3 regions of the Tardiphaga sp. 172_B4_N1_3 genome follow, and region 1 is predicted to be linked to each of the others. Evidence: predicted binding sites of a transcription regulator. Region 1 holds the regulator's gene; each other region holds the start of a gene.
What was found. Region 1 encodes LexA, which represses DNA repair genes until DNA is damaged. Its sites were predicted from a motif close to TGTTCNNNNTGTGTTCNG; they were not measured.
Positions count from the first base shown of each region.

Region 2: the regulator LexA is predicted to act here: its motif matches at 5,491-5,508, upstream of AB7783_RS20740 (helicase-related protein).
Region 3: the regulator LexA is predicted to act here: its motif matches at 3,015-3,032, upstream of AB7783_RS23205 (YifB family Mg chelatase-like AAA ATPase).

Region 1 covers NZ_CP197238.1:1,382,321-1,392,963, forward strand. Annotated here, with positions in the region: gene gltA (citrate synthase) at 1-864, opposite strand, end outside; gene gltX (glutamate--tRNA ligase) at 1,019-2,443, opposite strand; gene AB7783_RS06245 (glutamine--tRNA ligase/YqeY domain fusion protein) at 2,643-4,313, shown strand; gene AB7783_RS06250 (ComEC/Rec2 family competence protein) at 4,416-6,698, shown strand; gene lexA (transcriptional repressor LexA) at 6,717-7,439, opposite strand; gene AB7783_RS06260 (GNAT family N-acetyltransferase) at 7,741-8,310, opposite strand; gene AB7783_RS06265 (Orn/Lys/Arg decarboxylase N-terminal domain-containing protein) at 8,332-10,643, opposite strand, start outside.
Region 2 covers NZ_CP197238.1:4,376,952-4,387,594, reverse strand. Annotated here, with positions in the region: gene AB7783_RS20755 (hypothetical protein) at 26-3,277, opposite strand; gene rpmB (50S ribosomal protein L28) at 3,426-3,728, opposite strand; gene AB7783_RS20745 (DUF3108 domain-containing protein) at 4,102-5,073, shown strand; gene AB7783_RS20740 (helicase-related protein) at 5,590-9,063, shown strand; gene AB7783_RS20735 (RNA-binding S4 domain-containing protein) at 9,112-9,381, shown strand; gene fdxA (ferredoxin FdxA) at 9,533-9,871, shown strand; gene AB7783_RS20725 (CarD family transcriptional regulator) at 10,130-10,643, shown strand, end outside.
Region 3 covers NZ_CP197238.1:4,899,172-4,909,814, forward strand. Annotated here, with positions in the region: gene AB7783_RS23195 (ATP-binding protein) at 1-675, opposite strand, end outside; gene AB7783_RS23200 (hypothetical protein) at 851-1,321, opposite strand; gene AB7783_RS23205 (YifB family Mg chelatase-like AAA ATPase) at 1,428-2,966, opposite strand; gene AB7783_RS23210 (diguanylate cyclase domain-containing protein) at 3,149-4,183, shown strand; gene AB7783_RS23215 (MBL fold metallo-hydrolase) at 4,256-5,236, opposite strand; gene AB7783_RS23220 (hypothetical protein) at 5,235-5,417, shown strand; gene gshB (glutathione synthase) at 5,429-6,370, opposite strand; gene AB7783_RS23230 (YraN family protein) at 6,407-6,820, opposite strand; gene rsmI (16S rRNA (cytidine(1402)-2'-O)-methyltransferase) at 6,807-7,763, opposite strand; gene AB7783_RS23240 (penicillin-binding protein activator) at 7,989-9,215, shown strand; gene hemW (radical SAM family heme chaperone HemW) at 9,219-10,382, opposite strand; gene rdgB (RdgB/HAM1 family non-canonical purine NTP pyrophosphatase) at 10,369-10,643, opposite strand, start outside.

The DNA of each region.
Region 1 (10,643 bases):
CTTGTCGACAGTGCCGATCTCGGCGAGCATCTGCAATGCAGCTTCGTTGGCACCGCCATGCGCCGGTCCCCACAGGCAGGCGATGCCGGCGGCGATGCAGGCGAACGGATTGGCGCCCGACGAGCCGGCGATGCGGACCGTTGAGGTCGATGCGTTCTGCTCGTGGTCGGCGTGCAGCGTGAAGATCTTGTCCAGCGCCTTGGCGAGCACCGGATTGACCTTGTACTCCTCGCACGGCACGGCAAAGCACATCTTCATGAAGTTCGCCGCGAAATCGAGCGAGTTGGTCGGATACACGAAGGGCTGGCCGATCGTGTACTTGTAGGCCATCGCCGCGAGCGTCGGGATCTTGGCGATCATGCGGATCGACGCGATGTCGCGCTGCTTCGGATCGTTGATATCAGTTGAGTCGTGGTAGAAAGCGGCGAGGGCGCCAACCGACGCGACCATCACGGCCATCGGATGCGCGTCGCGGCGGAAGCCCTGGAAAAAGCGGCTCATCTGGTCGTGAACCATGGTGTGGTTCGTGACCAATGCGTCGAACTTTGCCTTCTGCGCCTTGGTCGGGAGTTCCCCGTACAGCAGCAGATAGCAGGTCTCGAGGAAGTCCCCCTTCTCGGCGAGCTGCTCGATGGGATAGCCGCGGTATTCGAGGATACCGGCATCGCCATCGATATAGGTGATCTTGGACTGGCAGCTGCCCGTCGAGGTGAAGCCGGGATCGTAGGTGAACATCCCGGACTGGGCGTAGAGCTTGCCGATGTCGATGACATCAGGGCCGACGGTCCCGCTGTGGATCGGCAGTTCGAAGCTCTTGCCGTCGACTGTCAGCGTTGCGGATTTGGTATTGGTTTTTGCGTCCATCGCGTGGTCCCCGATGAGATCGTTGAGGGGCCGGCAAGCCACCGACATTTCAGGAGAAATGGGGAGGCTAGCCGGGAATTCCAGAGCATTCGCCAGAATGCGTAGCGTATTGCTGTGTGCGCTGCAAGGCGGGCAAAAGCAGCCTACAGCTATGCTAAATAGATGCCTGATCGGCGAGCCGGTCCAGGCATTCCTGCCGTCCCAATACCGCCAGAACATCGAAAATGCCGGGCGATGTGGTCTTGCCGGTCAGCGCCACGCGAAGCGGTTGCGCAACCCCGCCAAGCTTGATGCCAGCTTCCTCGGCAAAGGCGCGGGTAGCGGCTTCGGCATTTGCTGCGGTCCAGTCGGTGACGGCTTCCAGTGCCGTGCGCAACTTGCCGATCAGCACACGGGTTTCCGGCGTCAGCGCGGCCTGCGCCTTCGGCTCCATCGCCAGTGGGCGATCGGCAAAGATGAAGTTGGCGCCGTCGATCAGCTCGATCAGCGTCTTGGCGCGTTCCTTCAGGCCGGGCATGGCGCGCAACAGCTGGGCGCGCGTGGTGTCGTTGAGCTTCGCCTTCAGTTCGGCACCGCCGGGCACGTAATTCAGCACGTCCTCGAACATGGTCACGAGGGATTGATCGTCGGTGTGGCGGATGTAGTGACCGTTGAGATTTTCGAGCTTGGCGAAATCGAAGCGCGCGGCGGAACGGCCGATTCCCGACAGGTCGAAGGCGTCGATCATCTCCTGGGTCGAGAAGATTTCCTGATCGCCATGGCTCCAGCCGAGCCGCACCAGGTAATTCCGTAGAGCGGCCGGCACATAGCCCAGCGCGCGATAGGCTTCGACGCCGAGCGCGCCGTGGCGCTTCGAGAGTTTCGAGCCATCGGGTCCGTGGATCAGCGGAATATGCGACATGCTGGGCACGGTCCAGCCGAGCGCGTCGTAGATCTGCTTCTGGCGGGCAGCGTTGATCAGATGGTCGTCGCCGCGGATCACATGCGTCACGCCCATATCATGGTCGTCCACCACCACGGCCAGCATGTAGGTCGGATTGCCGTCGCCGCGCAGCAGCACGAGGTCGTCGAGGTTCTCGTTCTGCCAGACCACACGGCCCTGCACCTGATCCTCGATCACGGTCTCGCCGGTGAGCGGCGCCTTCAGGCGGATCGTCGGTTTGACGTCGGGGCGCGGATCCGACGGATCACGGTCGCGCCACAACCCGTTATAGAGCTTGGACTTGCCCTCGGCGCGGGCTGCCTCGCGCATCTGCTGCAGCTCCTCGGCGCTGGCATAGCAGTAGTACGCCTTGCCCTCGGCCAGCAGCTGTTCGGCGACTTCGCGGTGCCGGCCGGCACGGGCAAACTGGAAGACGGTGTCGCCGTCCCACTCGATGCCCAGCCACTTCAACCCGTCGATAATGGCGTCGATCGCGGCACCCGTTGAACGCTCGCGATCCGTATCCTCGATCCGCAGCAGCATCTTGCCGCCGGTCTTCTTGGCATAGAGCCAGTTGAACAGCGCGGTGCGTCCACCGCCGATATGGAGGAAGCCGGTCGGCGAGGGGGCGAAACGGGTAACGACGGGAGCGGTCATATCAGCGGGTTCGATCGATTTCGGTGTGAGTGTTGGCGGGCGTTTATCACAACGACAGGGCGCTGTCTCACGGCGAATAAACGCGGATTTGGGGTCGGAACCGCATCGGAAAAGGCCCTTTCGCGGGACCCGGCCCCTGATCCGGCCTTGGCGCGGCCTTCCGGATTTGGCACATAGGGCGCAGCTTGAAAGGCAGCAAATGACAGACGAATCGGTATCCGACGCAGGCCGTGACTTCATCCGCGACATCGTTGCGGCGGACCTGCAATCCGGCAAACACAAGAGCGTGGTGACGCGCTTTCCGCCGGAGCCCAACGGCTACCTGCATCTCGGCCATGCCAAGTCGATCTGCCTGAATTTCGGCGTCGCCGAGGAATTCGGCGGCCACTGCAACCTGCGTTTCGACGACACCAATCCGACCAAGGAAGAGCAGGAATATATCGACGCCATCCAGCGCGACGTCCGCTGGCTCGGCTTCGACTGGGGCGAGGGCAACCTGCATTACGCCTCGGACTATTTCGAGCAGCTCTATGACTGGGCGGTACACCTGATCCGCGCCGGCAAGGCCTATGTCGATGACCAGTCGCAGGAAGAAATCCGCTTTAAGCGTGGCACCCTGACGGAGCCCGGCCAGAACAGCCCGTTCCGCGACCGTTCGGTCGATGAGAACCTCGATCTGTTCGCGCGGATGCGCGCCGGCGAATTCCCGAACGGCGCCCGCGTGCTGCGCGCCAAGATCGACATGTCGTCGGGCAACATCAACCTGCGCGATCCCGTGATCTATCGCATCCTGCATGCGCATCATCCGCGCACGGGCACCGCCTGGAGCATCTATCCGAGCTACGACTTCGCGCACGGTCAGTCGGATGCCATCGAACACGTGACGCATTCGATCTGCACGCTCGAATTCGAGGATCACCGGCCGCTGTACGACTGGTGCCTGGAAAACCTGCCGGTGCCGTCGCGGCCGCATCAGTATGAATTCGCGCGCCTCAACATGACCTACACGCTGCTGTCGAAGCGCGTGCTGACCGAACTGGTCCGCGGCAGCCATGTCACCGGCTGGGACGATCCACGGATGCCGACGCTCGCAGGCCTGCAGCGCCGCGGCATTCCCGCCGAAGCACTGCGCGAATTCGTCAAGCGCATCGGCGTCGCCAAGGCCAACTCGACCGTCGATATCTCGATGTTCGATTTCGCCGTGCGCGAGACACTGAATCGCACGGCGCAGCGCCGCATGGCGGTGCTGAAGCCGCTGAAGGTGGTGATCGAGAACTACCCGGAAGGACAGACCGAGCAGCTCGAAGCCATCAACCATCCCGATGATGCGTCGCTCGGCAACCGGCAGATTTCATTCGGCCGCGAGCTTTACATCGAGCATGACGACTTCATGGAAGAGCCGCCGAAGAAGTTCTTCCGCATGGCGCCAGGCCGCGAGGTCCGCTTGCGTTATGGCTACTTCATCACCTGCAAGGACGTCATCAAGAATGCCGCTGGCGAGGTGGTCGAACTGCGCTGCACCTATGATCCGGAAACCCGGGGCGGCAATGCGCCGGACGGCCGCAAGGTCAAGGCGACGATCCATTGGGTGAGCGCCGCAGATGCCGTGCAGGCGGAAGTACGCGTCTACAATCAGCTGTTCGCCGATCCGCAGCCCAATGCGACCGAGTTCGCATCGCAGCTCAATCCGGACTCGCTGGAGACGCTGACCGGCGCCATGCTGGAGCCGGCGCTGGCGAGCGATAACACAAGCGATGTCGTGCAGTTCGAGCGTCAGGGCTATTTCTGTCGCGACAAGGACTCAGCGCCCGGCAAGCTGGTCTTCAACCGCACCGTCGGTCTGCGCGATAGCTACGCCAAGCTCGCCTGAGCAACCTCAGGGATTAGTTTTCGTATTCTGCATCCGTTCCGCTAGTCGCCGCTTGCCCTTCCGATAGCATTCGAAAGGGCAAGCGTGGCGTGCGGGCGTTGGATGGCGCGGGGCGGGGATCAGCAACAGCGGCGGGGCCGATCCGGTACAGCGACCACATGGCCGCCGCCGGCCACGGCAGGCGTCGCTGTCCCGTCAGCGACGTCGTCAACGTCGCGCTTCGGGATGCTCTCGACGTGGGTGCGGGCCGAAGCTGGTCCCGGTCGCTTGCTGCCTTGGGTGCCGATCGCTTTCGGCACCGGCATCGCGCTGTATTTTGCCGCTGAGCATGAGCCGGTGGCCTGGATTGCCGCTGCGACGGCAGGCCTTCTTTGCGTGGCTGCGTTTTTGCTGCGGCGGCAGCGATGGTTTCCCTTGATCTTGCTCATTGCGGCCATCGCGGCGGGCTTCGCGATGGCTGCCATGAAAACCGCGCGTGTGGCTCATGAGGTTCTGGCGAAGCCGCTCTATTCCGTCGCGATTACCGGCTTCGTCGAAACGCACGAGGAACGGGAGCGCACGGATCGCTTCGTGCTGCGCGTTGCCACGATGGACAGCCCGCGCGCCGCACCGAAGCTCACTCGTGTGCGGCTGTCGGTGAAGAAGGGCACGGCGCCTGCCGTCGGCAGCTTCGTCGAATTGAAGGCAAGGCTGCAGCCGCCGCTGTCGCCGCTCCGGCCGGGCAGCTACGACTTCGGACGCGATCTGTATTTTCAAGGGATCGGCGCATCCGGCTTCGTGATGGGCGGCATCAAGGCAGTCGATCCGCCGATACAGCCGAGTGTGGCGCTACGCTATTCGGCGACCATGCAGGGGCTACGCGACGCCATCGACGCGCGGATCCGCACAGTGCTCTCGGGCGATAGCCGCGCCATTGCTACGGCGCTGCTCACGGGCCGCCGCGATGCGATTTCGGCTGACGTCAATGATGCGATGTTCATCTCCGGCCTCGGTCATGTGTTGTCGATTTCTGGCTATCACATGGCCGTTGTCGCCGGCGTGGTGTTCTTTGCGATACGCGCACTGCTGGCACTGATCCCTGTCCTGACCGTGACATTCCCGATCAAGAAAGTCGCAGCGGCTGCGGCGTTATTCGCAGCACTGTTCTATTTGCTGCTGTCAGGTGCCGAAGTCGCGACACAGAGATCCTTTTTCATGACGGCCGTTGTGCTGATTGCAGTCATGGTCGATCGCCGGGCGGTGACGTTCCGTACGCTGGCGGTGGCAGCAATGGTTGTGCTGATCGTGGCGCCGGAAGCGTTGGTGCATCCGAGTTTTCAGATGTCATTCGCGGCGACGCTGGGGCTGGTCGCATTGGTGCAGATCGGCATGCCCGCGCTGTTTGCCTCGCCCGATCATTCCGCGACGGCGCGCGTGGCGCTATGGGGCGGACGCGAGATCGCGATGCTCGTGCTGGCCTCGCTGGTCGCGGGCCTCGCCACCACGCCCTATGCCGCGTTTCATTTCCATCGCGTCACGCCTTATGGCGTCGTCGCCAATCTCCTGGCGATGCCGGTGGTCTCGGCACTGGTTATGCCGGCGGGCATTCTCGGTTTGGTGGCCATGCCGTTTGGCTTTGACGGTGTGTTCTGGCGGCTGATGGATGTCGGCATCCAGTGGATGATTGTCGTCACGCAATGGGTGGCAGCCTTGCCCGGCGCCATCGGCCGGATGCCGGCCTTCGGGACGGGACCGCTGATATCAGCCAGTATCGGCATCATCGTGCTGGGATTGCTGCGCACGCCGTTGCGCCTCGCAGGGCTTGGTGTGCTTGCGCTCTCGATTGTCTGGGCGTTGCTGGTCAAGCAGCCGGATGTCCTGATTTCGGGTGACGGTCACAGCGTTGCGGTACGGGGCAGGGAGGGGCGCCTGCATATGATGCGCAGCGCCAAGGATGCGTTTCTCGCGAAGGAGTGGCTTGCCGGTGATGCCGACGCACGGCTGCCAACGGATGCCTCCCTCAGCCACGGTGTGTCCTGCGACCGCGACGGGTGCATCACGGCACTGGCCGATGGCGCTTTGGTGGCGCTGGTTTTACAGCCGGATGCCTTCACAGATGATTGCGAGAAAGCGGCGCTCATCGTCACGGCGCGACAATCGCCGAGAGATTGCAGGGCGCTGGTGATCGATCAGGATCGCCTGCAACGAAATGGTGCGGTGGGCCTGCACCGAACCGCGAATGGCTTTACGATGGATGCCGTGCGACCGCGTGGCCTGGACCGTCCGTGGTCGCGCGCAATTCCCGATGAGCCCCAGCAAGATCTGATCCAGAACAGTCGTCCACCGCAAAACCGGCCGGTGGATGCGACGCCGGCGGAAACCGATCTTCAACCCGAAGATCAGTAATCCGCCGAGGCGCAAATCTCAGTAGCGGCGATACAGGCCGATCAGCTTGCCCTGAATGCGCACCCGGTTGGGTGGCAGGATACGGACCTCGTAGGCGTCATTCGCAGGCTCCAGCGCGATCGACGCGCCGCGGCGGCGGAAGCGCTTCAACGTGGCTTCCTCGTCGTCGATCAGGGCCACCACGATGTCGCCGGTGTCGGCGCTCTCGTTGCGCTGGATCAGCACGGTGTCTCCGTCGAGAATGCCGGCGTCCTGCATGGAATCGCCGCGCACTTCGAGCGCGTAATGTTCGCCGGAACCGAGCATGTCTGCGGGCATGCTGATGGTGTGGCTGCGGGTCTGCAGCGCCTCGATCGGCGTACCTGCCGCGATCCGGCCCATCACCGGGATGGCAACTGTGCGGCCATTGTCATCATCGCCGCTGTTGCTGGCGATGCTGGCGGCCGAACGCACCTTGCCAAGCGTGCCTTCGATGACGCTGGGCGTGAAGCCGCGGCGGCCGGTACCGCCGGTGACCGGCGCGCCGAGCTCTGGCAGCTTGATGACTTCGATGGCACGGGCGCGATTGGGCAGACGGCGTATGAAGCCGCGTTCTTCCAGCGCGGTGATCAGACGATGGATGCCGGACTTCGAGCGCAGGTCGAGCGCATCCTTCATCTCGTCGAAGGAGGGCGGGACGCCGGCTTCCTTCAACCGTTGATCGATGAATCGCAGGAGTTCGTATTGTTTGCGCGTGAGCATCTGAAGCCATCCTCAGTTGACGGTGTCGGCCGCCGCGTGCGTTTCAAAGGGCCTTCGAACGGTGAGCCTCAATCCAGAGACGATCGTTCGAAGATCGGTTGCGCGAGTTCGGGCACTCTCAAACTACTCAAAGCCACAGAATCTCGAAACAAATCATGAACGAACACTATATGTTCCATATGTGTTCTGCAATGCTTAATTTGCCGTCAACAGAATGCACGTTGAGCGAGGTTTGAGGAGGCTGTTCCTCACCTGCCGTCGACCGCGGCGGAGATGGAAAATGCTTCCGCGGTCGCCTGGGCTACGCGGACGTCATGCGCCCAATGGGCGGCGGCGGAGTCGTGGAGCCGGTGGCCAGCGAGCGCTGAACCATGATCGTGTCGGCCCAGCGGCCGGAGCGATAAGCGACGCCGGGCAGCAAGCCGACGCGGGCGAAGCCGAAGCTTTCATGAAGGCCGAGGGAGGCCGTGTTGTCGGCATCGATATAGCCGATGATCTGCCGAAAGCCGGCCGCCGCGCACACGTCGATCAGTTCGCGCATCAACAGGCGGCCGATGCCCCGGCCGACATGTCCGTGGTGGATATAGATCGAATGCTTGACCGTGTAGCGATAGGCCGGTCGCTTGCGGAACAGCACCACATAGGCATAGCCGACGACCTCGCCGCCTTGCGTGGCGACGAGGTGGGGGAACCGCTTGCTGCGCAGGTTCTTGCGCCGGTCTCTGAGATCATCGGGCTGCGGCGTGTCGGCGTCGCTGACGCCTTCCTCGACGCCTTGCCGGATGTGCCGGCGATAGATCGCCAGCATGGCATCGACGTCGGTGTCGCGTGATGGTCGGATGACGACCGGCTGTTCGAGTTCCGTTGGCAAATCTGGCTCCTTACGTGCTCCCTATTCGGAGACCACGTAAGTGTAAAGCCGGATCCGGCCATTGGCGTCGACCTTGCGGTAGATGCCCTGGATCTCGACGTCGAAGCCCGGGAACGTGTTGAAGCAGGTCTCGAACATCCTGAGATAATCGATCATCGGCTTTGACCGTTCGGTGAGCCGTTCTCCGGGTACGATCGTGGCGATGCCGGGCGGGTAGACCACGAACGGCGTCGTCGCGACGCGCCCGAAGATCTCGTCGATCGGGAGGTAATCGACGTCGTTGCGCACCAGACAGCGCGCGGCATCATGGGGTGACATGGCAATCTCCGGCAGATGGTCGGCGGAGAATTGCCTGGTCTGGAGCTCGCTCACATTGGCCTCGCGAAAGAACCGGTGCATGTCGCCGCACAGATCCCGCAGGCGTATGCCCGCATAACGCGCCGGCCTGCGCCTGGCGAATTCCGGGATGACGTCTTCGAGCAGGGCGTTGTCGTCATGAAACTTCTTGAAGGCGACAAGGCCAGATATCAGCGTGCCGGCCTTGCTGGCCTCCACGCCGGGCGTCAGCAGGAAGAGCAGCGAGTTGAGATCGTTCTTCTCCGGCACGATGCGATTTTCGCGCAGGAACTGCGCGACCACGGGCGCGGGGATGCCGTGTTCCGCATAGCCGCCGGTGGTGCGGTCGAAGCCGGGTGTCAGTACCGTCAGCTTGTTGGGATCGGTCATGGTGAAACCGGCTTCCATGCCGGGGAAGCCATGCCAAGCGGCGTCAGGCGCGAGCTGCCAATAAGCCGGATTGGTGGCCAGCTGGTCAGTGCCGATGCTTTCCCAGGGCACATTGTGAACAGCGCCTTCGCTGGCTGCGTCGGGAATCGCGACGCGCTCGGGCACGAAGGGTTCGAAGAACCAGCGGCGCTCGGTGCGGGTTTCCTTCTCCTCGAATTCGCGGCGCACCGCGCGCATCTTCTTGCGCAGTTCGATGCCGAGGCGGATCGTATCGTCCCACAACACTTCGCCCGAGCGGCCCTTCATCATCTGCGCGCCGACATCCAATGATGCGAACAGTGGATAGAATGGCGAGGTCGAGGCGTGCTGCATGAAGCTTTCGTTGAAGCGCCGGTGCTCGACGCGGCGCTTCTGCCCGCGGATGTGGCGATCCTTCATGTGGATCTGCGACGCCTGCGAGAAGCTCGCGAGCTGCTTATGGGTCGACTGCGTCGCGATGATACCCGGGGAATCCGGACCAAGCTCCTTGAGCCCCATGGCGAAGCGACCGGCATAGAGCGGGTGGAATTTCATGAAGCCCGCCCAGGCTTCGTCGAACAGGATGTAATCGCAGAGATGGCCGATGCGCGCGATGATCATCTCGGCGCTGTAGATGGTGCCGTCATAGGTGCACTGTTCGACCACGGCGACGCGGAACGGGCGTGGACGCTTCCAGGCCTCGGGATCCGTGACCAACGGATTGATACGGATGCGCTCGCGCAGCGCGTCCTCGTCGAGCGCGTCCCAGTTCATCGGGCCGATCAGGCCCCAGGGATTGCGCGTCGTTGGCACATAGATCGGCACACCGCCTGAAATCATCAATGCGCCGTGCAAGGCCGCCTTGTGGTTGTTGCGGTCGAACAGCACGAGGTCACCATCGGTGACCAGAGCCGATAGCGCGACCTTGTTGGAGGTCGAGGTGCCGTTGAGCACGAAATAGGTTTTCTCCGCCCCGAAGATCTGCGCGGCTTCCTTCTGCGCCTGCAAAGCAGGGCCCTCATGGGTCAGCAGATCGCCGAGATCGAGCACCGAATTGTCGAGGTCGTCGCGAAACACGGCTTCGCCGAGATGTTCCATGAACACGCGGCCGATCGGGCTGCGGCTGTAGAACACGCCGCCATTGTGGCCCGGGCAGGTCCAGAGCTGGTTGCCTTCCTCGGCATAGTCGACCAAAGCGCCGAAGAACGGCGTCTTCAGTGTCTCGGCATATTGCTTCAACCGGCTGATCAGGTTCTTGGCGATGAACGGCGGGGTTTCCTCGGACAGGAAGACATAGCCGTCGATGAAATCGAGCACCTCGACCGGGACGTCTTCAAACCGCTTGCGGCGGATCAGCAGGATGATCGGAAAGTCGAGGCCCCGTTTGCGCATCAGGTTGATCAGCGCCGCGGTCTTGCCTTCGAGGCCCTTCTTGCCCCAGTCGACCACCATGCAGCCGATGGCCGCGTCGGTCTGGACTGCGATCGTGGCGTCTTCGAGCTTGCGTGCCTTGACGACCTCGAAGCCGGAACGCTCGATCTCATCGACGATCTGATTGAGCCGAATGCCCTCGAGATCGTCGGCGTCGA
Region 2 (10,643 bases), 3.0 Mb from region 1:
TCGAATGGGAGAAGGCGTTTGTCTACTACGCGTCACTTGCGAGCTTGATGCCACGAGTTCGCAAGGACGCTGCCTCTATATCGTTAGCGTTCACTTCACTAGCACGCTTGATAGCCAGCTTTTGCTTTTCAATGGCCAGATTGAAGCTGAAACTTGGTGTTAAAAGGCCGGATCCGGGGATGAGACAATAGCTTCCTACACGACGATAGGCCGACAGAAATCGAGCTAAGTTGTCGCCGTTGGGTGGCGTCATCGTCATAGAGCGTGTGCCAACGACAGTAGGCTTTCCGTTCTTTATGTTAGTCGGATTGGATGCGACTTGAACGCAATAATGATGGGGGCTTTCGTTGGGTAAGTCAGTAACTATAGAGATCAGTATTTCATCATCGGCGTCTTTTTGACCGAAACGAGTGATCCATCGCTCGAATATGATTTCGGCGACTGGTTGATCCTCGAACAAAAATGCCATGAAGGGGATAGTGCTTCCAGCAGTGGTTAGATATCCGCACCCTCGCCATTTTGCCTTTTCCCAAGCGTGAACGTCGATTACTGACTTAATGTTGACGTCCCTGTGGTTGCTTGCCTCAAAGTCGTTGCCTTCTTCGCTTGAAGGACGCTGTGGTTTCAGCTTCGTCTTTAGATGGATTCTCGGAATGAGGATATTTCTGTTTCGATTAGGATAGCTCTTTTTTGCGATCTTCTCCCAATGGGATAGGTCGAGATAGTTTTGAGACGTTACTCTGTGAAAACTGTTAGATGCGACCGCAATCATCATCATTCGATGGTGAACTGCGGCATCAGTATAGAGGTCTTCAAGCAAAACGTTGCTATCTTTGAAAATGAAGGCCGAGCCCATCACGTGGGCTGCGATCATTGTAAGAAGATCTTGGACTTTTCTCTGTTGATTAAAAACACTAGGCTTAAGTTTGCGCGGCCACTTCACAATCAATGTGAGTTCAATTTCCTTTATTTCGATGTCAGGTTCTGCTTCGTCAGATTCGTGCAGTTGAATGCGAAAGCATTCAGCGTGAGGGACACCGCTTTTCTCGATTACGGTTGCGAAGAATGCTTCAAGTGCGCCCAGTATGCACTCTGCGATTACAATGTAATCCCTTGTGCCGATCTCAATTTCTATTCGCATTCCGATAATGCGGCTTGTGAAAATCTGTCTTTCGTCAGCATTCAAGATTAGAGGACTGCAGAATTCTTCTCCGGCTGGCTGGCTCTTGAGCAGCGAAAGAAATTCGATCGCGCTTTCCTTGGTTTCTTGTTGAGGTATGCTGCCATCGGCCCGAAGTTCGTCTTCGTACCCGAGTGAGAAGAGTACACACGTGCGAGACACAAAGAGGCCAATTGCCTCAAGTGTATCCGGGACATTCTCAAGTGTTTTAAGCTCGCTCGTCTGCAAATTTAAAACGATGCTTCCAAGTGCTGCGTCGAGCATCTGCAGATCTTCAGCGACGAGCTTTTCCGATTCTTCAGTCAGGGGGAGTCCCGACGCACACCCGTTGATTAACTGAAAGCCGTATAGAAAATCCGGTAGATGGCCAAGTTCAAGCGCGATCCATGCCCAAGTTTTCATGGTTGGGAAGATGGTGACTGGAAGTTCGCTGTCTTCTTCACCTGAAATGATAACGCAAGCTGCAGCAAAGCTGCAGCTTGCGCGAGCGGCCCACAGCAGTCCGGCGCTCTTGTAAGCGACGGCCAAGAGCAGTGTCGCTTCAATGAGGTAATTTGAATATTCGCGCTTTGTTAAATTGACCGTCGCTTTGCCCAACAAGCGAATGATGTCGTACTTGTTCGTTAGATCGAGTTTTTGCGCGCGTTTGAGTAGGACTAGAGCTCCCTCGCCTTCGCTTTTTCGAGAAGAAACAAATTCTGCTAAGTCTTCAACCAGATTGTTGTAGCTCGAGTCGTTGCCAGCGATCTGCCCAGATATTTCAATTATCGAAGCGAGTGCGTCCGCGTCGAACTCGCCTAGGCCCTTGGCCTTCTTGAGCACTTCAGAAAATTTTTGCCAGATGGTGGGGAGCGCGTCTGGTGTTCCAAATGCAGTAGCTTTGTTCAGTTCGCAGCGTAACAATGCTGCCTCAGCTTCCAAACTATTGTTTGGTCGAGTGGTGTCTTTCGCGCATTTCGTCAGGGCCTGAATGAGTCGATCCGTTCGATCCGTGATCGCACATTCTTCCGGACTTAAATGACCGTGAATTATCGAAACAAAAAGGAGCTGGTTGACGTTGCCAAGGAGCTCCAAGTTTTTTGAATGATCAGAATTGATGGCGAGTGATTCGAATTCCGAGTAGGTCTCGTTTAGATAGGAGAAATCATCGAACCACCAAAAAGCTGTCCGTATCTGTTCGTATCGTGCTTCCAGCTTTTGGCGAAATACGCCGTGTTTATTGGCGACGCGAACAGCACGAGCGAATCTTCCGTCGGTCTCGGTGCGGGGGCGCTCGAGGGATCTCGATAATTTTGCGGCTACAAGAGCTTCAGAAACGAGTTGAAGCTCCATGCCTTTGAAAGCATCGGGGTCGTCAATTGCCTTCTCAATATCGACGAGCTGTTGTGATCGTGAATAATCCTTTGGCCCCAATCTTGCGTCATTGGATGGCGGGTTCCCGACTTTTAGATAGTTGAAGGCAAGATCAGTGCGATCTTTCGCGATGGTTTCGTTCACTATCCATGAGCGATCGTGGATAGTAATTGGAATGCTGTGCTTTTGAGATAGCTCGTCTTCTAAGGCGGCTCGCGTCTTTGCTTTTGCAAAGCGACTCGTAACGCAGATAATGCGATCGTAATTTCTGCCTGTTGAGATTAGGCCCGCTACGTCATCGCGCACCTTCTGAGCCCATCTAGCCTTAGCGCTGAAGGCGAATGCCCATTTTTCATTGCCGCTGTTTGCTTCGGAAATGTAAGTGAGATTCGAAATTTCATCCGCTACAGCGAAAGTTTCGGTATCGGCTTTGCTGTCTCCGCCGCCGTCTGGACCAGTTTGAGGACGCAGGTTTGGGCAGATCGCGCGCTCGCACAATTTGCGGCAGAAAATTTCGAAATCATGCGTTTGATTTCGAGCTGTTATCGTCTCCAAGCAGTACTCAAGGGAGGAGGCTGTCAGCGAGTAGTCTGGCCTCTTTTTCGTATCGGAATAATATTCCGGTCGAAAGCCGCGTAAAAATTCCGACGGCTGCACTCGTGGTGCCGCGCGATCCATAGCTTCGTTCTCAGGACCTTTGTCCGCCATGGAACATTGGTAGAACAAATTTAGATTCTCATCCACGCTTTAAAATCGAACTTACACAGGCCTGCAATTTTAGCTTCGGTTTCTGCATAGCGGGAGACCGGGAAAGCAAAAGCAAAAACGGCCGGATCTTGCGATCCGGCCGTTTTCAAATTTCAGTCCGCTCAGTGTGAGCGGCGGGTCAGCCTCAGGCCGCGACTGCTGCGGTCTCGGCCTTCTTCTTTTCGATGGCGCGCTTGAGCAGCACGGCCTTCTGGGACAGCTCGCTCTCGCGGGCCTTGATCAGATAGGCATCGAAGCCACCGCGGTGGTCGACCGACTTCACGGCATTGGCCGACACGCGCAGGCGCACGCCGCGGCCGAGCACGTCAGACAGGAAGGTCACATTGACCAGGTTCGGCAGAAACCGGCGCTTGGTCTTGATGTTCGAGTGGCTCACCTTGTGGCCCACCTGGGGGCCCTTCAGTGTCAGTTCACAGCGCCGAGACATGGCGAAAATCCTCTGTCATCCCCGCAGCTAAAAGGCGAAGAGCCCAAAGCCGGGCAGGGGGTCAAAAATCACGTCCATTTCAGGAGTGGCGGACGTATAGGGGGCTTGGCCGCGATCGTCAAGATATCCGGCCAGCTAAAGTCGCGGCAAAACCGGCAAAAGCCCCCGGCATTCGGGGGCTGTATAGCCCGTCCTACGAGCGGAAACCACATGGAATCCAACCCGGTTCCCATCATATAAACGACGTATTCGGGCCGGAAACAGGTCGCTCCAGCCCAATTGAGCGATGCGGCCCTGGGCCTTTGGCCGGGGATCGCCGACCAGGTGATATCAGCAAGTGAGCCCTCGCACGCCCCGCTTTGTGACCCGACAGGTGACGACCGCGCGGACCGCCGCGCCCGCAAGAGTGCGATTTGCGGGCTTTGGCGCGCGTTTCGCCGTCGCCGCGGGCCTGATGCTGCCGGTTTTGCCGGTGGACGCCTCGGCGCAGGTGCAAGGCCAGATCCAAAGCCAGACCCAAGGCCAAGCTCAAGGCCAGAGCCCGGCCGCCGTGCCGGTTCAGGCCCCCGCCCAGGCGGTGTTGGCCGGCGGCAAGCTGGAAGCCAAATATGAAGCCAGCCTCGCCGGCATCGCGGTGGGCAAGGGCCAGTGGGCCATCGACATCAATGAAGACCAGTATTCCGCGACCGCCAGCGGCGGCACCGCCGGTCTGCTGAAAGCATTTGCCGGCGGCTCGGGCTCCGGCCAGTCCACCGGCCGCGTGGTCGCGGGCGCGCTGGTGCCGTCGAATTATCAGGCCGTCACCACCTCCGCGAAGAAGTCCGAGACGATCAAGATGCTGATCACGCCGGGCTATGTGAAGGAGTTCTCCATCGAGCCGGAGCCGCCGCTCGATCCCGAGAAGATTCCGATCACCGATGCCCATCGCCGCAACGTGATCGATCCGATGACCGGCTCGCTGATGCGCGTCGGCGGCACCGGCGAATTGCTGACGCCGGATTCGTGCCGCACCGGCGCGTCGATCTTCGACGGCCGCATGCGCTACGATCTCAAGCTCGACTACAAGCGCATGGAAAGCGTGAAGGCCGAGAAGGGCTATCGCGGGCCTGCCATCGTCTGCGCCGTCTATTTCACGCCGATCGCCGGCTATGTGCCCGACCGCGCCGCCATCAAATATCTTGCCGCCCAGCGCAATATCGAAGTGACCCTGGTGCCGATCGCCGGCACCCGCGTGCTGGTGCCGTATCGCATGGTGGTGCCGACCCCGCTTGGCGTCGCCATGCTGGAAGCCACCGAATTCGTCACCACCCCCGCGCCCGCCAAGGCCGTGGCCAAGACGAACTGAGAGAACGAGGCAAGTTCTAAAGGAGGCGGCTCCACACACCGGCCTCATCCTGAGGAGCCGCGCCCTTGCGCGGCGTCTCGAAGGATGGTGACAGGTCTTGGCCTCGCCAGCTCATGGTTCGAGACGCGCGAAGTCGCGCTCCTCACCATGAGGGACCGAGACGGGACGCTGCCGCAACATGGCCGCAAGACAAAGTGCGCCATCGCAGCATCGTCGCAAACGCGCCGCAGGATTTGCGCAGGATCCCGGCTTGACTCAAAGCCGGTTCGGAGTCCGTGCGCTGTTCATAACTTCGGGGATTTGTCGGCCCTTGTTGCGCTGTCACAAACTTGATCTAGTCAGTCTCGGAGAATGTCAGCGCGAGATGTTGGGGTGATGCGGCCATGGAGGTGCCGAGTCACCGATTCGGGCCGCTTTCGTTCCGGACTCGTTCCAAACCATCAAAAAGCGCGGCTCTGAAGCGTCGTAACCTGTCTCCGTCCTTGACAGTCGGCGACGCGGAAATATCTGAAAAACATGGCCTTTTTGTCTTCTCCGCCCACGCTGTCCAACGGCAGGGCCCCCGGCGCCGGCGTCACCGCAGTGCTCGGCCCCACCAATACCGGCAAGACCCATCTCGCCATCGAGCGCATGCTCGCGCATTCGTCGGGCATCATCGGCCTGCCGCTGCGCCTGCTGGCGCGCGAGGTCTATAATAAAATTTTGGACCGCGTCGGCCCCGAAGCCGTGGCGCTGATCACCGGCGAAGAGAAGATCAAGCCCGCCAAGCCGCGCTACTGGGTCTCCACCGTCGAGGCCATGCCGCGGGATCTCGACGTGTCGTTTCTGGCCGTTGACGAAATCCAGATCGCGGCAGATCTGGAGCGCGGCCACGTCTTTACGGATCGCATCCTGCATCGCCGCGGCCGCGACGAGACGCTGCTGCTTGGCGCCGCCACCATGCGCCCGATCATCGAGCGTTTGCTCCCCGGCGCCAGCATCGTCACGCGGCCGCGTCTGTCGCATCTGGAATTCGCCGGCGATCGCAAGATCACGCGGCAGCCGCGCAGGACAGCAATTGTCGCGTTTTCGGCCGATGAGGTTTACGCCATCGCCGAACTCATCAAGCGCCAGCACGGCGGCGCGGCAGTCGTCTTGGGCTCACTGTCGCCGCGCACGCGCAACGCGCAGGTGGCGATGTTCCAGAACGGCGACGTTGACTACCTAGTGGCAACCGACGCGGTCGGAATGGGCCTCAATCTCGACGTCGACCACGTCGCCTTCGCCAGCGATCGCAAATATGACGGCTATCAATTCCGCCGTCTGACACCATCCGAATTCGCGCAGATCGCCGGCCGCGCCGGCCGCGCCACACGCAACGGTACCTTCGGCACCACAGGCCGCTGCGAGCCGTTCGAGCCCGAACTCGTCAATCAGCTGCAGAACCACATCTTCGAGCCGGTGAAGGTGCTGCAGTGGCGCAATTCGAAGCTGGATTTCTCATCGATCGCGTCGCTGCAGGTGTCGCTGGCGGAGGTGCCGCGCCACGAGGCGCTGACCCGTGCGCCGATCGCCGAGGACCTGCGCGTGCTCGATCATGCCGTCCGTGACGTCGATGTGCGCGAGATGGCGCAGGGCAAGGCCGCCGTCGAGAAATTGTGGGATGCGTGCCAGATTCCAGATTACCGCCGCATCGCGCCCGCTGCACACGCAGAGCTGGTAGTCACTATCTTCAACTTCCTGATGCAGCGTGGGCGCATCCCCGATGCCTGGTTTGGCGCTCAAATCGCGCAAGCTGACCGAACCGATGGCGATATCGACACATTATCGGGCCGAATCGCGCAAATCCGGACCTGGACATTCGTGGCAAATCGTCCCGATTGGCTCTCAGATCCTGATCATTGGCAGGGAATTTCGCGCGAATTGGAAAATAAACTGTCAGATGCCCTTCATGAGAGGCTCACTGAGCGTTTCGTTGATCGTCGTACCAGTGTATTGATGCGCCGCTTGCGGGAAAACACGATGCTGAATACTGAAATTGGTAAGACGGGCGAAGTGATCGTAGAGGGCCATGTAATTGGCCGTCTCGACGGATTTACATTTTTGCCCGATGCGGCCGAGGCTGGCTCGGATGCGAAGGCCTTGCAGGCCACGGCGCTGAAGGCGCTGGCCGGCGAGATCGACGCGCGCGCCGAGAAACTCGGCAATGCACCGGACGATCAGTTCGTGCTCGCCTCCGACGGCACAATGCGCTGGACCGGCGATGCGGTGGCCCGTCTGGTCGCAGCCGACGATGTGCTGCATCCCCGTCTCCGCATCATCGCTGATGAGCGCCTCTCCGGCGCGCCGCGCGATGCGGTTCAGGCTCGCCTCGATCTCTGGCTGAAGACGCATATCGAGAAGCTGCTCGGGCCGCTGTTCGATCTCACCAAGGCCGAAGACATCACCGGTATCGCACGCGGCATCGCGTTCCAGCTCACCGAAGCGCTGGGCGTGCTGGAGCGGCAGAAGATCGCGACCGAGATGAAGGATCTCGATCAGCCGTCGCGCGCGACCTTGCGCAAATACGGCGTCCGGTTCGGCGCCTATCACATCTATATTCCCGGCCTGCTGAAGCCTGCGGGGCGTTCGCTCGCGGCGCTGCTCTGGGCGCTGAAGCAGGACAATGTCGATATGTCGGCGCTGTCGAGCGCACAGCATCTCGCAGGGTCGGGCCGTACATCCTTCCCGGTCGACAAGCTGCTCGATCGCGATGCCTATCGCGTGCTGGGCTATCGCCAGTGCGGCGAGCGCGCGGTGCGCGTCGATATTCTCGAACGTCTGGCCGATCTGATCCGTCCTGCGCTGGCCTGGCGCGAAGCCTCGCCGGGCGAGAAGCCCGCCGGCGCTTTCGATGGCCGCCACTTCGTGGTGACGCAGGCGATGACCTCGCTCACCGGTTCGGCCGGCGAGGATTTCGCCTCGATCCTGCGTGCCCTGGGCTATCGCATGGAGAAGAAGGCGCCGCTGCCGCCGGCACCGCCGAAGCCGGTTGCTGCGACGACGCCGATTGAGGTCAAGGCTGACGACAACACGGGCGATCAGCCCGACGCCCTGGTGGGACTTGCCGAGTCTGACAAGCCCGGTGAGGACAATGTCATTGCGGTCGAGGCTGCCGCTGAGGCGGCCGAGACGGCTGACATCGCGGCTACGGATGTCGCACCTGCCGAGGTTGCGACCGAAGCAGCCCCGGCCGAGGAAGCTGCAGCCGCCCCGTCGGCATCGCTGTTGCCTGAAGTCGCGCTGGTGCCCAGCACCGCGCCTGAGGCTGCGCCCGTTGAAGAGACGGCTTCCGTCGAAGCGCAGCCAGAGCCCGCTGCGGCCGTTGCCGAAACCGAGACTGTTGCCGAGACCGCACCTGCTGCAGTGGCCGATGCTGCTGCGCCTGCCGAGGGCGACGCCGCTGCGGTTCCTGCCGTCGCTGCCGAGCCCGAACTGGTCGAAGTCTGGCGCCCGGGTGGCCGTTCGGAAGAACGCCGTCCGCCGCGTCACGACCGCAACCGCCACCATCGTAATACCAACGCCTCGCAGGGCGCTGCGCAGTCGGCTCCCGCCGAAGGCGCCGTGGCCGATGGCGCGCAGCGCGAGCGGCATGACCGCGGAGGCCAAGGGCGCCGCGATCGCAACAATAACAACGAGTTCCGCCGTCCGCGCAGCGATGCACCGGCCGCCGCGGTCTCCGCCGAAGGTGCGCCGAACCGCGACAACCGTGGCAATCGCGGTAACCGCGACAGCAAGCCGGGCGAGGGTGGCCGTCCGCCGCGTGAGCGCGAACGCTTCCAGGGCAAGGGCAAAGGTCCCTTCAAGGGCGGCGACAAGGGCCGTGAGGGCCGTGGCAACGACCGCGGCGGTGCAACCCGTCCATTCGCCACATCGGCCGCACCGCGCGAACGGGACCGTCCGATCGATCCGAACTCCCCCTTCGCGAAACTCGCCGCGCTCAAGGAACAGCTCAGCGGCCGCAAGGATTGATGCAGGTCATGTAAGGCGGCACCGAGCCGCCATTTGGTGGTGTGTCGGTTGGAGCGCCAGCGTCTCGATAAATGGCTGTGGCACGCGCGGGTGGTCAAAGCCCGCACCAGTGCCGCTGCGCTGGTGGAAGGCGGCAAGGTTCGCATCAATGGCGAGCGCGAGAAATCGCCGGGCCATGGTGTGAAGATCGGCGACGTGCTCACGGTGGCGCTGGATCGCACCGTGCGGGTGATGAAGGTCGAGGGCTTCTCGGAACGGCGCGGCGATGCCACTGCGGCGCGTGTGCTCTATACCGATTTGCAACACCTTCCGGAGTAACTATCTAGGCTAGATGCCGCGTCCAACGATGGTTTCGTGGCAGGCTTTTTCCTTGGTCGAAATGCCCTGACCTATGCCGGCTGCATCCCTTGCGGCAGCGGGGTTGGTGCGCTACGCAAACACTGAATATCGATCGTTTCCGGAGTTCTGGATGACTTACGTCGTCACCGACAATTGCATCAAATGTAAATACACCGACTGCGTCGAAGTGTGTCCCGTGGACTGCTTCTACGAGGGTGAAAACATGCTGGTCATCCATCCGGACGAATGCATTGATTGCGGTGTCTGCGAGCCCGAATGCCCTGCGGACGCGATCAAGCCTGATACCGAAGGCAATATCGAGAAGTGGCTGCAGATCAATCTGGAACACGCCAAGACGTGGCCGAACATCACCCAGAAGATCGACGAACTGCCCGAAGCCAAGGAATTCGATGGTCAGGAAGGCAAGTACGAGAAGTATTTCTCGGCGGCGCCTGGCAAGGGCGACTGAGTTCCCCGGTCGCAGTGATCAAGCAATTGATTGGGTGACCCGATACCCCCAGCCACACGAAATTTACCCTAGCCCCGATTATGCCCCGGAAGCGGCCGCCGAGCGGCCGCGACAGGGCATAAATCATTGATTTTTGCGGGAAATGTGCTATAATAGGCACAATTCAAGAAGCTGGACCATGTGGTGCCGCTCGATTTGGCCCTGCCGGGTTCCCGTTTAAACATCAAACAGGGGCGTGGCGGTTTCCACGCGCAGGCTGTGTCACAGAAAACGCGTAAAAAGAGTGTTTCCAAGGCTGCTGTTTCGAAGAAGGCTACTGCTTCGAAGGTTTTGGATCCGAAGGCTTCCAAGAAAACAACTGCGGCGAGCCGCGTTGTGAAGGGTCCTGCTGCGAAGAATTCTGTCACCAAAGGCCGTGCCCGGGCTCCTGTCAAGGACACCCGGACCGCCGCGAAGGCTGCGGCTGAAAAGTCCTCCAAAAATAAAAGAAGTGCAATGCCCAACAAGACTGCCAAACCTGCCCCGAAGGCTGCTGCTTCGAAGACCACTGCCGCTAAGCCTGCTGCGCCGAAGACGGCTGCGAAGGCTCCCGCCGCCGCTCCTGCTGTGAAGGCTGCTGCGCCGAAGGAAGTTGCCAAGGTTGCTGCGAAGCCGGTCGTTGCCAAACCGGTTGCCGCCAAGCCGGCGCCCGCTGCGGCTCCGCGCGTCGAAGAGCCGAAGAAGCCACTGACCCAGCGTCAGGGCTTCAAGACCAACGAATTCGTTGTCTATC
Region 3 (10,643 bases), 3.5 Mb from region 1:
ACGGGCTTCACCGAGGGCGCGCTCGGTCTGGGTGCGGTCGGTGACATCGCGACCCACGCATTGCAACTCGGCGGGCTGGCCCGCATCGATGCGCACCAGACCTTCGCGCCAGGCGATCCAGCGCGGACCGGTCGCCGTGGCGATCTTCTGATCGTGCATGCTGGTGCCGTTCGACTCGTTGGCGATATCGCCCTGCTCCAGCAGCGTGAGTTCGAAGTGGCTGCCGATCAATGCTTCGCGCGATTGTTCCGCCAGCGCACAATAGGCATCGTTGACGAAGGTGATGCAGCCTTCGCTGTTGCGGATCACGATCAGGTCGCCCTGCGCTTCGAACAGGCTGCGCGCGCGCTCTTCGGCTTCCTTCAATTCCCAGTTCCGGTCGACCAGGGCTTCGTTATGCGCAGCCAGTTTGCGCATCCGTTTGCCCATGAAGCGCATGCGGATACTCATGGTGGCCAGGGCGACGCAGGCCAGCGCGAACAGGAAGCTGGCGCCGATCGCAAAAGCGTGCGGGTCGTAACCTGAGTCTTTCGAGGTCGAACCTGAGATGAAACCATAGGCGCCACCGAAGGCAGCCGAGAACATCACGAAGGAGCGGATGACAAAAGCAAGCCACGGAAAACGGCGCGCGAAGCGGCGGAAGTAGATCTTGATCCGGAAGACACCTTTCGCCACAGATCAGCACTCCGGCTTGGTCACATCATGGCTCGCGATTGCACGCGAATACAGGCCGCGATCAGGCGATCGCAGATCTCAGAAACAATGCGGGTATGTTGTTGCCAAGTGCTTGCACGGTGGCAGTTTTGAATTTGCCCGCGCAGACATGGTTGATGAAGCGTTAATGCGCAGCCTAGAGGCTGGCCGCTGCCATCCGCGCCGGGCTCCGGCTGTGGGCGCTGACGATCAGCGCTGCGGCATCGCGCGCCGTGAAGCTGCGAGATTTCACGAAGATCCGGTAGTCGGCGTCGCCCTGTTCCGACAGATAGATGACGGGCTCTGATGTTACCGATGTGTCGGCGATGCCGATGAAGCGCGTCGCAGCGGTGACGGGACAAGCGTCCGGTTCCGCCGCATCGACATCATCAAGTACGACGAAGTCGGCAATCTCGGCGCTATCGACGATCTGCACACGGACGGTTGCCTGCAAGGGATCGCTGGTGAAGCTGACATGCGATTGCGCCTGCCAGGGCATGGTGGCGATCTGGACGCTGGTCTCACCGGTGGAGATGCAGGGATGCGTGCCGGCTACGAGATCGCCACGGGCGAGAAATGCCGCGAGTACCAGAGGAATCGTCGAGGCTAAAATCTTGAAACGCAGCATGACACGATACTCGCCCTGGCCCCGTAACGCGGGGTTATGGTGAGCAGAGCGTAAACAAAACTCGTTACTATCGCGTTGACGTCCACATCAGGGGCGTTGCCGAAATTCACGCGGCGCGGCGAATGTCCTCCGCCAGCGCGCGGTAAGACAACGCTTCGGCCAGATGCAGCCGCCCGATTTTCTCGGCGCCGTCGAGATCCGCCAGCGTCCGCGCCACGCGCAGCACGCGGTGATAGCCGCGCGCGGTCAGTCGCATCGTTTCGGCGGCATCGCGCAACAATGTCAGTCCCTGGGCATCCGGCTGCGCTACCGTTTCCAGCACAGAGGCCGGCGCGGAGGCATTGGTATGTGTGCCCGGCAATCCCGCCGCCGCATAGCGCATGGTCTGCAGATCGCGCGCGGCGGCGACACGCGCCGCGACTTCGGCGGAACCTTCCGACGGTGGCGGCAGAATGAGATCCGCCGCGGTCACCGCCGGGACTTCGATGCGCAGATCGATGCGGTCCATCAAGGGGCCCGAGATGCGCGCCTGATAATCCGAGGTGCAACGATCGATGCGGCCGCGCTTGCAGGAGAAGCCCGGCTCGAACGCGTGACCGCAACGGCATGGATTCATCGCAGCGACCAGCATAAAGCGCGCGGGATAGGTGACGCGGTGATTGGCGCGCGAGACCGCCACCTCGCCATTCTCAAGCGGCGCGCGCAGCGAATCCAGCACGCGCGGATCGAACTCCGGCAGTTCGTCGAGAAACAGCACGCCTTGATGCGCCAGCGAAATCTCGCCCGGCCGCGCGCGCAACCCGCCCCCGGTGAGTGCGGCCATGCTGGCAGAATGATGCGGTGCGCGGAACGGCCGGCGTGAGGTGAGTGCGCCGTCCTTGATCTCGCCGGCCACCGACGCAATCATCGAGACTTCGAGGAGCTCCGCCGGCGATAGTGGCGGCAGGATCGACGGGAGCCGTGCCGCCAGCATGGATTTGCCTGATCCTGGACTCCCTGCCATCAGCAGGTGATGGCCGCCCGCGGCAGCGATCTCCAGCGCGCGCTTGGCGCTTTCCTGTCCCTTGATGTCGCGCAGATCCAGCAGCGTTTCCTCACGCGCATGTATCTTCGGCTGCGGCCGCGACAGAACCTGCGTGCCCTTAAAGTGATTGGCGATCTGGATCAGCGACGTCGCGGCGATGATCTGAATGTCCGGGCTGGCCCAGGCGGCTTCTGCCCCGCAGTCCGCCGGACAGATCAATCCTTCGTCGCGCGCATTGGCGCCGATCGCGGCCGGCAGTACGCCGGCCACGGGAGCGAGCGAACCATCGAGACCGAGTTCGCCGAGTACGGTAAAACCCGCCAATGCATCCGGCGGAATCGCGCCGATCGCGGCCATCAATCCCAGCGCGATCGGCAGATCGTAATGGCTGCCTTCCTTGGGTAAGTCAGCGGGCGCGAGATTGACGATGATCCGCCGTGCCGGCAGCGCCAGACCCGAGGCGACCAGCGCGGCACGGACCCGTTCGCGCGCTTCGGATACTGCCTTGTCGGGCAGGCCGACGATCAGGAAATTCGGCAGGCCGGGCACGACCTGAACCTGCACGTCGACCGCGCGGGCCTCGATCCCCTCAAAGGCTACGGTGGAAACCCGTTGAACCATGCCGCCCTCATTTGAGAGGAGAGCGTAACCTAAGGTTGCTTATACTTCAAGAACAATCAGTGAACGAAATGTAGCGGTAAAGTATGCTGGTTTTGGCTGAAGTCGGCCATTGGCGTAGAAAATCTTAAACACGTCATGCAAAGCATCCTATGAGCTTCGAGACGAAGACTGGGTGCCCGCAGATGTCAGATCGCTTGTCGATGCCGCCAGACGCTCCGGATGACGCCGACCTGATCGCTGCGCTGAAGGCGCAGATCGAAGCTCAGCAGGCCATCATCGATCAACAGGCTGCTTCGCTGGCGCATAGCCGGAAGATATTCGATCGCTCCTCGGCGGCAGCGCGAATCGGCGTCTGGGAATGCGACCTCTCCGATGAATCGCTGGTCTGGACCGATGTCGTCTATGACATCTTCGATCTACCGCGTGGCTCGACGCCGATTCGCGAGGAGGCGCTCGCCTGTTATCCCGAAGAATCCGTCAGGGAACTGACGAAGCAGCGCAGCAAGGCCATCGAGGATCGCACGGGCTTCAGTCTCGATGCGGAGATCATCACCTTCAAGGGCAACCGGCGCTGGATCAGGATCACGGCCACTGCCGAGTCGGTCGACGGCGTTGCCGTCCGCATTTTCGGCATGAAGCAAGACATCACCGAAGAGAAAATTCTGGCGGATCGCAATCGCTATCTCGCCGAATTCGATACGCTGACCGGCCTCGCCAATCGCAGCCAGTTTCAAACCAAGCTGTCGCTCTTCGATGCGGCGTCGGCCATCAAGGTGAAGCCGTTCGGCGCGCTGCTGTTGATCGATCTCGATGAATTCAAGCCGGTCAATGACTGTTTCGGCCACGCCGCCGGCGATGCCTGCCTGACCGTCGTTGCAAATCGAATTCGCAACATCTGTGCCGGTGCGGAACTGGTCGCACGACTCGGCGGTGACGAATTCGCGGTTCTGCTGGGGCCTCACGCGGAATTCGAGGAAGCCTCGGAGACGGCGCGCGCCATTGTCACGCAGCTAGGCCTGCCCATCGATCATCGTGGGCAACAGTTGCGCGTCGGTGCATCGGTCGGCATCGCGCTGGCCGATAACTGCACGTCATCGCAATTCGCAGCCATGGCCGATTCGGCGCTCTATGCGGCGAAGGATGCCGGACGTGGCACGTTCCGGATCTACAAACGCGGAGCGGAGAGACGTCCGAGGGACGCCTCATCCGCGGCGTGAGGATAAATTGCTGCGGAATTCCTGCGGCGGTCACTGTCTCAAGATCGCCGCAGGAAAGTCGCAGGATTTCCGCTAGAGATTCATCACCATCGGCTCGGCGATATAGCGGAAGCCGTCGCCTGATTTCACCACATGACCATAGCCCGGCCACGCGAAGTGATAGGACATCACGGCGGTCTTGTTGGCTGCGAGCATGTCGAGCATCTTCACCCGCGTCGCCGCTGCCATCTTCGGATCGGAGTCATAGGCGAACTCCATCCGCGGCTTCTCCAGCAGCAGCACCTGATGATGGGTGAGGTCGCCGAGGAAGGCGAAAGATTTCCCGTCCGACTGTATCATGAACATGTGGTGGCCGAACGTATGGCCAGGTGCATGCATGGCGGTGACGCCCGGCAGGAACTCCTGGCCGTCCTTGAAGAACACCAGGCGATCCTTGACCGGCAGCAGGTTCTTGCGTGCATGGACGATGAAGTCCTTGAGCGGCGAACCGAGCTTGCCTTCGTCGGTCCAGAACTTGAAGTCTTCCTCGCTGAGATAGACCTGCGCGTTGGGAAACAGCGGCTTGTCATTGGCATCGACGATGCCGCCGATATGATCGATATGGGCGTGCGAGCACACGACGGCATCGATATCGCCCGGCTTGATGCCGGCTTCGGCCATGCTCTTCTGCAGGCGGCCCGTGGTGTTGCCGAATAGTTGTGACGTGCCCATGCCGGTGTCGAACAGGATGAGCTTGTCGCCCATGTTGACGATCGGCGCGTTCTGTTCGAGCACGACATTGCTGCTGCTGAGGAAATTATCTGTCAGCATCTTCTGCACGTCTTCCTTGGGTACGCCGACGAATGTGCCGGAGGGATCGCCGAGCGGCAAAGGTCCGTCGGAGACAACGGTGACTTCCGCGCTGCCTAACATGAAACGGTGGAAGTAGGGCGCCTGTGTGCCGAGCTTTGGTGCCTTGGCCGATGCGCTGCCGATGAGGCCGGGAGCGAGAAGATTTGCGCCCAAACCAGCGCCGAGCGAGAGCAGGGACCTTCGCGAAACTTCTGAAGTCATGCGTTTCTCCACTGAAATGCTTTTGCTTGCCGCCACATGTAGCGGGCCGCCCGATTGGTCAAGCGTGCATCAACATGCTGCGCTTGCCGTCCATGACTGGCAAGCAAAAGCAGCAGGCGGAGAATTGCGACAAATGGAATTCGAACAGATGCGTCAATCATTGACGCAGCGCAACGAGTGATGTGAGCGGAGTTACTTCCGCTTCGCTTCGACCACGTCCCACACACGCGCCGCGACATCCGGTCCGCCAAGCTTGGCGATGGCGCGAATGCCCGTGGGCGACGTCACGTTGATCTCGGTGAGATTGCCGTCGATCACGTCGATACCGACGAACAGCAGACCGAGATCACGCAGTGCCGGTCCGACCCGTTCGCAGATTTCGCGCTCACGCGGCGAGAGTTCGGTGGCCTTGGCGGCGCCGCCACGCACCATGTTAGAGCGCAAATCGTCTTCAGCCGGCACGCGGTTCACGGCACCCGCGAATTCGCCGTCGATCAGGATGATGCGCTTGTCACCATGCTTCACTTCGGGGAGGAAGCGCTGGATGACCCACTGCTCCTTGAAGGTCACGGAGAACAGATCGTAGAGCGAACCGAAATTCATGTCCTGCGGCAGCACGCGAAACACCGCTGCGCCGCCATGGCCGTGCAGCGGCTTCATCACCACGGCGCCATGCTCGGCGCGGAATGCATTGATCTCGTCCTTGTCGCGCGAGATCAGCGTCGGCGGCATCAGGTCCGAGAAGCCCATCACAAAGATCTTCTCCGGCGCGTTGCGCACCGAGGCTGGATCATTGACCACCAGCGTCTTCGGATGAATGCGCTCGAGCAGATGCGTCGAGGTGATGTAAGCGAGATCGAATGGCGGGTCCTGCCGCAGCAACACCACGTCGAAGGATTCCATGTTGGTGCGGGTGGGATCGCCGAGGGTGAAATAATCGCCCTCGATATCGCGCACCGACAGCGATTGCACTGGCGCCACCACGTCATTGCCGCGCAGCGAGAGCTTGTCCGGCGTGTAATAGGACAGTTTGTGGCCACGCTTCTGGGCTTCCAGCAACATCGCGAAGGTCGAATCGCCCTTGTGATTGATGCGCGCAATGGGGTCCATCTGGACGGCGACGTTCAAGGTCATGCTGGGGTCCGGAATTGTGGTCGGGAAAGCGAAAATTCAGGTACTGGCGTCGAATGCCGCTAACAGATGGCGTGGCAGATGTCTTGGCGCAATCAGCACGACGTCGAAACGCAGGTCGAATTCTGCATGTTCGGGATGCGCCATCAGCCAGCCCTGGGCGGCATCCATGATCCGGGCCTGCTGACGTGGTGTCACCGCATAGGCGGCCTCGTCCAGGCTGGCGCGGGCCTTCACCTCGACAAAGGCGATCAGGCTGCGTTTCTTGGCGACAATGTCGATCTCGCCATGGGGGGTACGAAAGCGGCGGGCGAGGATGCGGTAGCCCTTGGCCAGCAGCAAAGCAGCGGCACGGCTTTCGGCGGAGAGGCCGGTATTGAACGCGGCAACACGTTCCGGCGCTGCCGGTCTGGCCGCGGGTTTCGGCGCGGAGACTTTGTCAGTCTTCGCCATCGCCGGAGTCCCTGTGAATCTCCTTGGCGAGCTCCAGCGCGCGGGCATAGACGGCGCGGCGCGGCCGGCCGGACAGTTCGACCGCATGCGCCACGGCATCCTTGACGCTGTCGCGCTGCAACGAGCTGCGCAGCAGGGCATCGAGATCGTTCTCGGTCATGGCCTGCGCATCCGCAGCCGGTGGCCCGATGACGAGCACGAATTCACCGCGGGTCTCCAGCCCATCGGCCCCCTTGGCCAGATCGACAATGGGTCCACGATTGATCTCTTCATGCATCTTCGTGAGTTCGCGGCAGATCGCCGCATCGCGGTTGCCCATGATATCGGCGAGATCAGCCAGCGTTTCCTGCACGCGGTTGCCGGAGTCGAACATCACCAGCGTGGCGTCGATGGCAGCGAGCTCCGTCAGCCGTGAGCGGCGTGCCATCTGCCGCGATGGCAGAAAGCCCTCGAAGAAGAAGCGATCGGTCGGCAGCGCCGACACGGCCAGCGCGGCCAGCACCGAGGATGGCCCCGGCAGCGAAATCACATTGAAGCCTGCTGCAGTCACTTCCCGCACCAGTTTGAAGCCCGGGTCGGAAATCAATGGCGTGCCGGCATCCGACACCAGCGCGATGGACGCGCCCTGCGACAGCTTTTCAAGAATTTTTGGCCGTGCCTGTTCGGCATTGTGTTCATGATATTGCTTGAGTGTGCCAGTGATCCCGTAGCGCTCGGTCAGGCGGCGGGTGATGCGGGTGTCTTCGCAGGCGATAATATCGACCCCCGCCAGGGTCTCCAGCGCGCGCAGGGTGATGTCGCCAAGATTGCCGATCGGCGTGGCTACGAGATGCAGCCCCGGAACAGCTTTCGGTGCCATGAGCAGATGGCCGGAGACCGTGAAGGTCCGGGCCGATGGTGCCGCGGCGTCCGCAGGCGATGAGGAGAGGGGTGTTGCGCGCATGGCGACAATGTAGAGCGAATTGCGCCAAAGGGGGACAGCCGTTTTTTGGGCGTTTGGCCGTGGTTCATTCCCGTCGTGCTAATCCGGCCGCGGTGACGGGGTATGCCGGACATAAAGCTTTTGTTTTGGTTAACTTATCGCCGACAATATGTCTGAATCCGCGCCTCACACTGTATAGTGGGTGCCGAGGCGGGCCGATCTGATACGGCCGAGAGAAGAGAAGTGATGGCGGATCCGTTCGACCCCAAATCCGGGACCAAGGGCGCGACGTCGGGCGCAACACGGCGGACGGCTGTCGGCCTGCTGTTGGGCGCGCCGCTGCTCGGGGCCTGCGCGGGTGTGCAATCGACGCTGACCAATGCGTTTGGCACCGGACCGACGGCGCCATCGGGACCGCCTGCCGGACCGGCGCAGCAGTCGCAAGCCATCGGCACCGGGGGCACGAAAGTCGGACTGATCCTGCCGCTGTCGGCTTCCGGCAATGCTGGCGTCGCCGCGCAGTCGATGAAGAACGCCGCCGAAATGGCGCTCACCGAATTCCAGAATCCCAGCATTCAACTCCTGATCAAGGATGACAATGGCAGTGCGCAGGGCGCGCAGCAGGCCGCCCAGCAGGCGCTCGACGAAGGATCCGAAATCATTCTCGGACCGTTGTTTGCGCTGTCAGTGCCGGCCACCGCGCAGCTCACGCGCGCGCGCAACGTGCCGGTGATCGCGTTCTCGACCGATTCCAGCGTCGCCGGCCGTGGTGTCTATTTGCTCAGTTTCCTGCCCGAGTCCGACGTCAATCGCATCGTCGATTACGCCGCGGGCACGGGCAAACGCTCCTTTGCGGCGATGCTGCCCGAGAATGCCTATGGCAATGTGGTTGAAGTTGCGTTCAAGCAGGCCGTCGCGCGCAAGGGTGGCCGCGTCGTCGCTTTTGAGCGGTATGGCGCGGACCGCTCCAGCGCAGCACGCAACATTGCCGCATCGCTCACCGGCGCCGACGCGTTGTTCATTGCCGACGATGGCGACGCGGTTGTCGCAACGGCTGATGCCTTGACTGCGGCGGGTGCCAATCTGCGCAATGTGCAATTGCTCGGCACGGGCCTGTGGGACAATCCGCGCGTCTTCAACAGCGCGGCCTTGCAGGGCGGGCTCTATGCCGCGCCAGATCCTGCAGGGTTTCGTGCCTTTGCGGGCCGTTATCGCGCGAAATATGGCGGCGATCCCGTGCGTACCGCGACGCTCGCTTACGATGCGGTCGCGCTGGTCGCCGCTTTGGCGCGCACCCAAGGCGGACAGCGCTTCGCACCTGAAACGCTCACCAATCCATCCGGCTTTGCCGGCATCGATGGTCTGTTTCGTTTCCGCAGCGATGGCGGCAACGATCGCGGCCTCGCCGTGATGAAGGTTGCGTCGGGTGGTGGTCAGGCCGTGGCGGGCTCGCCGAAGAGTTTCGGGGCGTAGCGCCTACGCCGCCAGATCTGCCACGACAGCATCAAGCACAGGGAATCCCTCCTGCGTCACGCGCAGGCGGCCGTTCTGCTCGACGACGATGGCGCCTTCCTCGCGCAGGATGGCGATGCGCTTCTCATCCAGCGCGCGGCCGGACAGCATCTGATAGCGCGCGGGATCGATGCCTTCGGCGAGGCGCAGGCCCATCAGCAGATATTCGTCGGCGCGTTCTTCGCTGTTGAGCAATTCATCCGACGTGACGCCGTGGCCGTTGTCTTCCACACGCATCACCCAGGCTTCCGGACGCTTCTCGGTGGCAATGGCATGTCTGACACCGTCGATGTCGAGGCGGCCATGGGCGCCAGGCCCGATGCCGGCATATTCCTGACCGCGCCAGTAGACGAGATTGTGCTTGCACTCCGCACCGGGGCGAGCGTGGTTGGAAATCTCGTAGAACGGCAGGCCCTGCTGTGCGCAGACTTCCTGCGTCACGTCATAAAGTGCGCGCGCGAGGCCCTCGTCGGGGGTCTTGAGCTTGCCGGCGGCGTGCAACCCGAAGAACGGCGTGCCTTCCTCGATGGTCAGCTGATACAGCGATAGATGCTCGGCGGCTTCCGAGATGGCGAGCTTGAGTTCGTCGGTCCACATCTGCGGGGTCTGGTCGGGGCGCGCATAGATCAGATCGAACGAATACCGATCGAACGCGCTGCGCGCGATGGCCACGGCATCGAGTGCCTCGCGCGCCGTATGCAAACGTCCCAGTGATTTCAGCGACGCATCGTCAAGCGCTTGTACGCCGAGCGACACGCGGTTGACGCCGGCCTCGCGATAACCGCGAAAGCGCGTCGCTTCGACGGAGGTCGGGTTAGCTTCGAGTGATACTTCGACGTCGGAGGCAACGTTCCAGTATTTTCCGATCGAATCCAGAATCGCGCCGACGGTCTGCGGCTGCATCAGCGACGGCGTGCCGCCGCCGAGAAAGATCGACGTCACGGTGCGGCCTGGCGTGCGGGCAGCCGTGGTTTCGATCTCCCGTGCGAAGGCCCGCGCGAAACGTACTTCGTCGACGGCGTGATGACGGACGTGGCTGTTGAAGTCGCAATACGGGCACTTCGACAGGCAGAACGGCCAGTGCACATAGACGCCGAAAGCGTCCTGCTGTGCGTCAGCGGGGTTCAAGGCAGATCTCCGCGAGTTTCACGAATGCCCTGGCGCGATGCGACAAGCCCTCGCCGAGTGGCGGCAACCCGTGCTTCTCGACCGCGGTCATTTCGCCATAGGTGCGGGTGTGACCATCGGGCAGGAATATCGGATCGTAGCCGAAGCCGGCAGTGCCGCGCGGCGGCCAGACCAGCGTGCCATGGGCGTGCGCTTCGACTTCCTCGAGATGACCGTCGGGCCACGCCACGCAGAGTGCCGAGACGAAATGCGCGGTGCGCT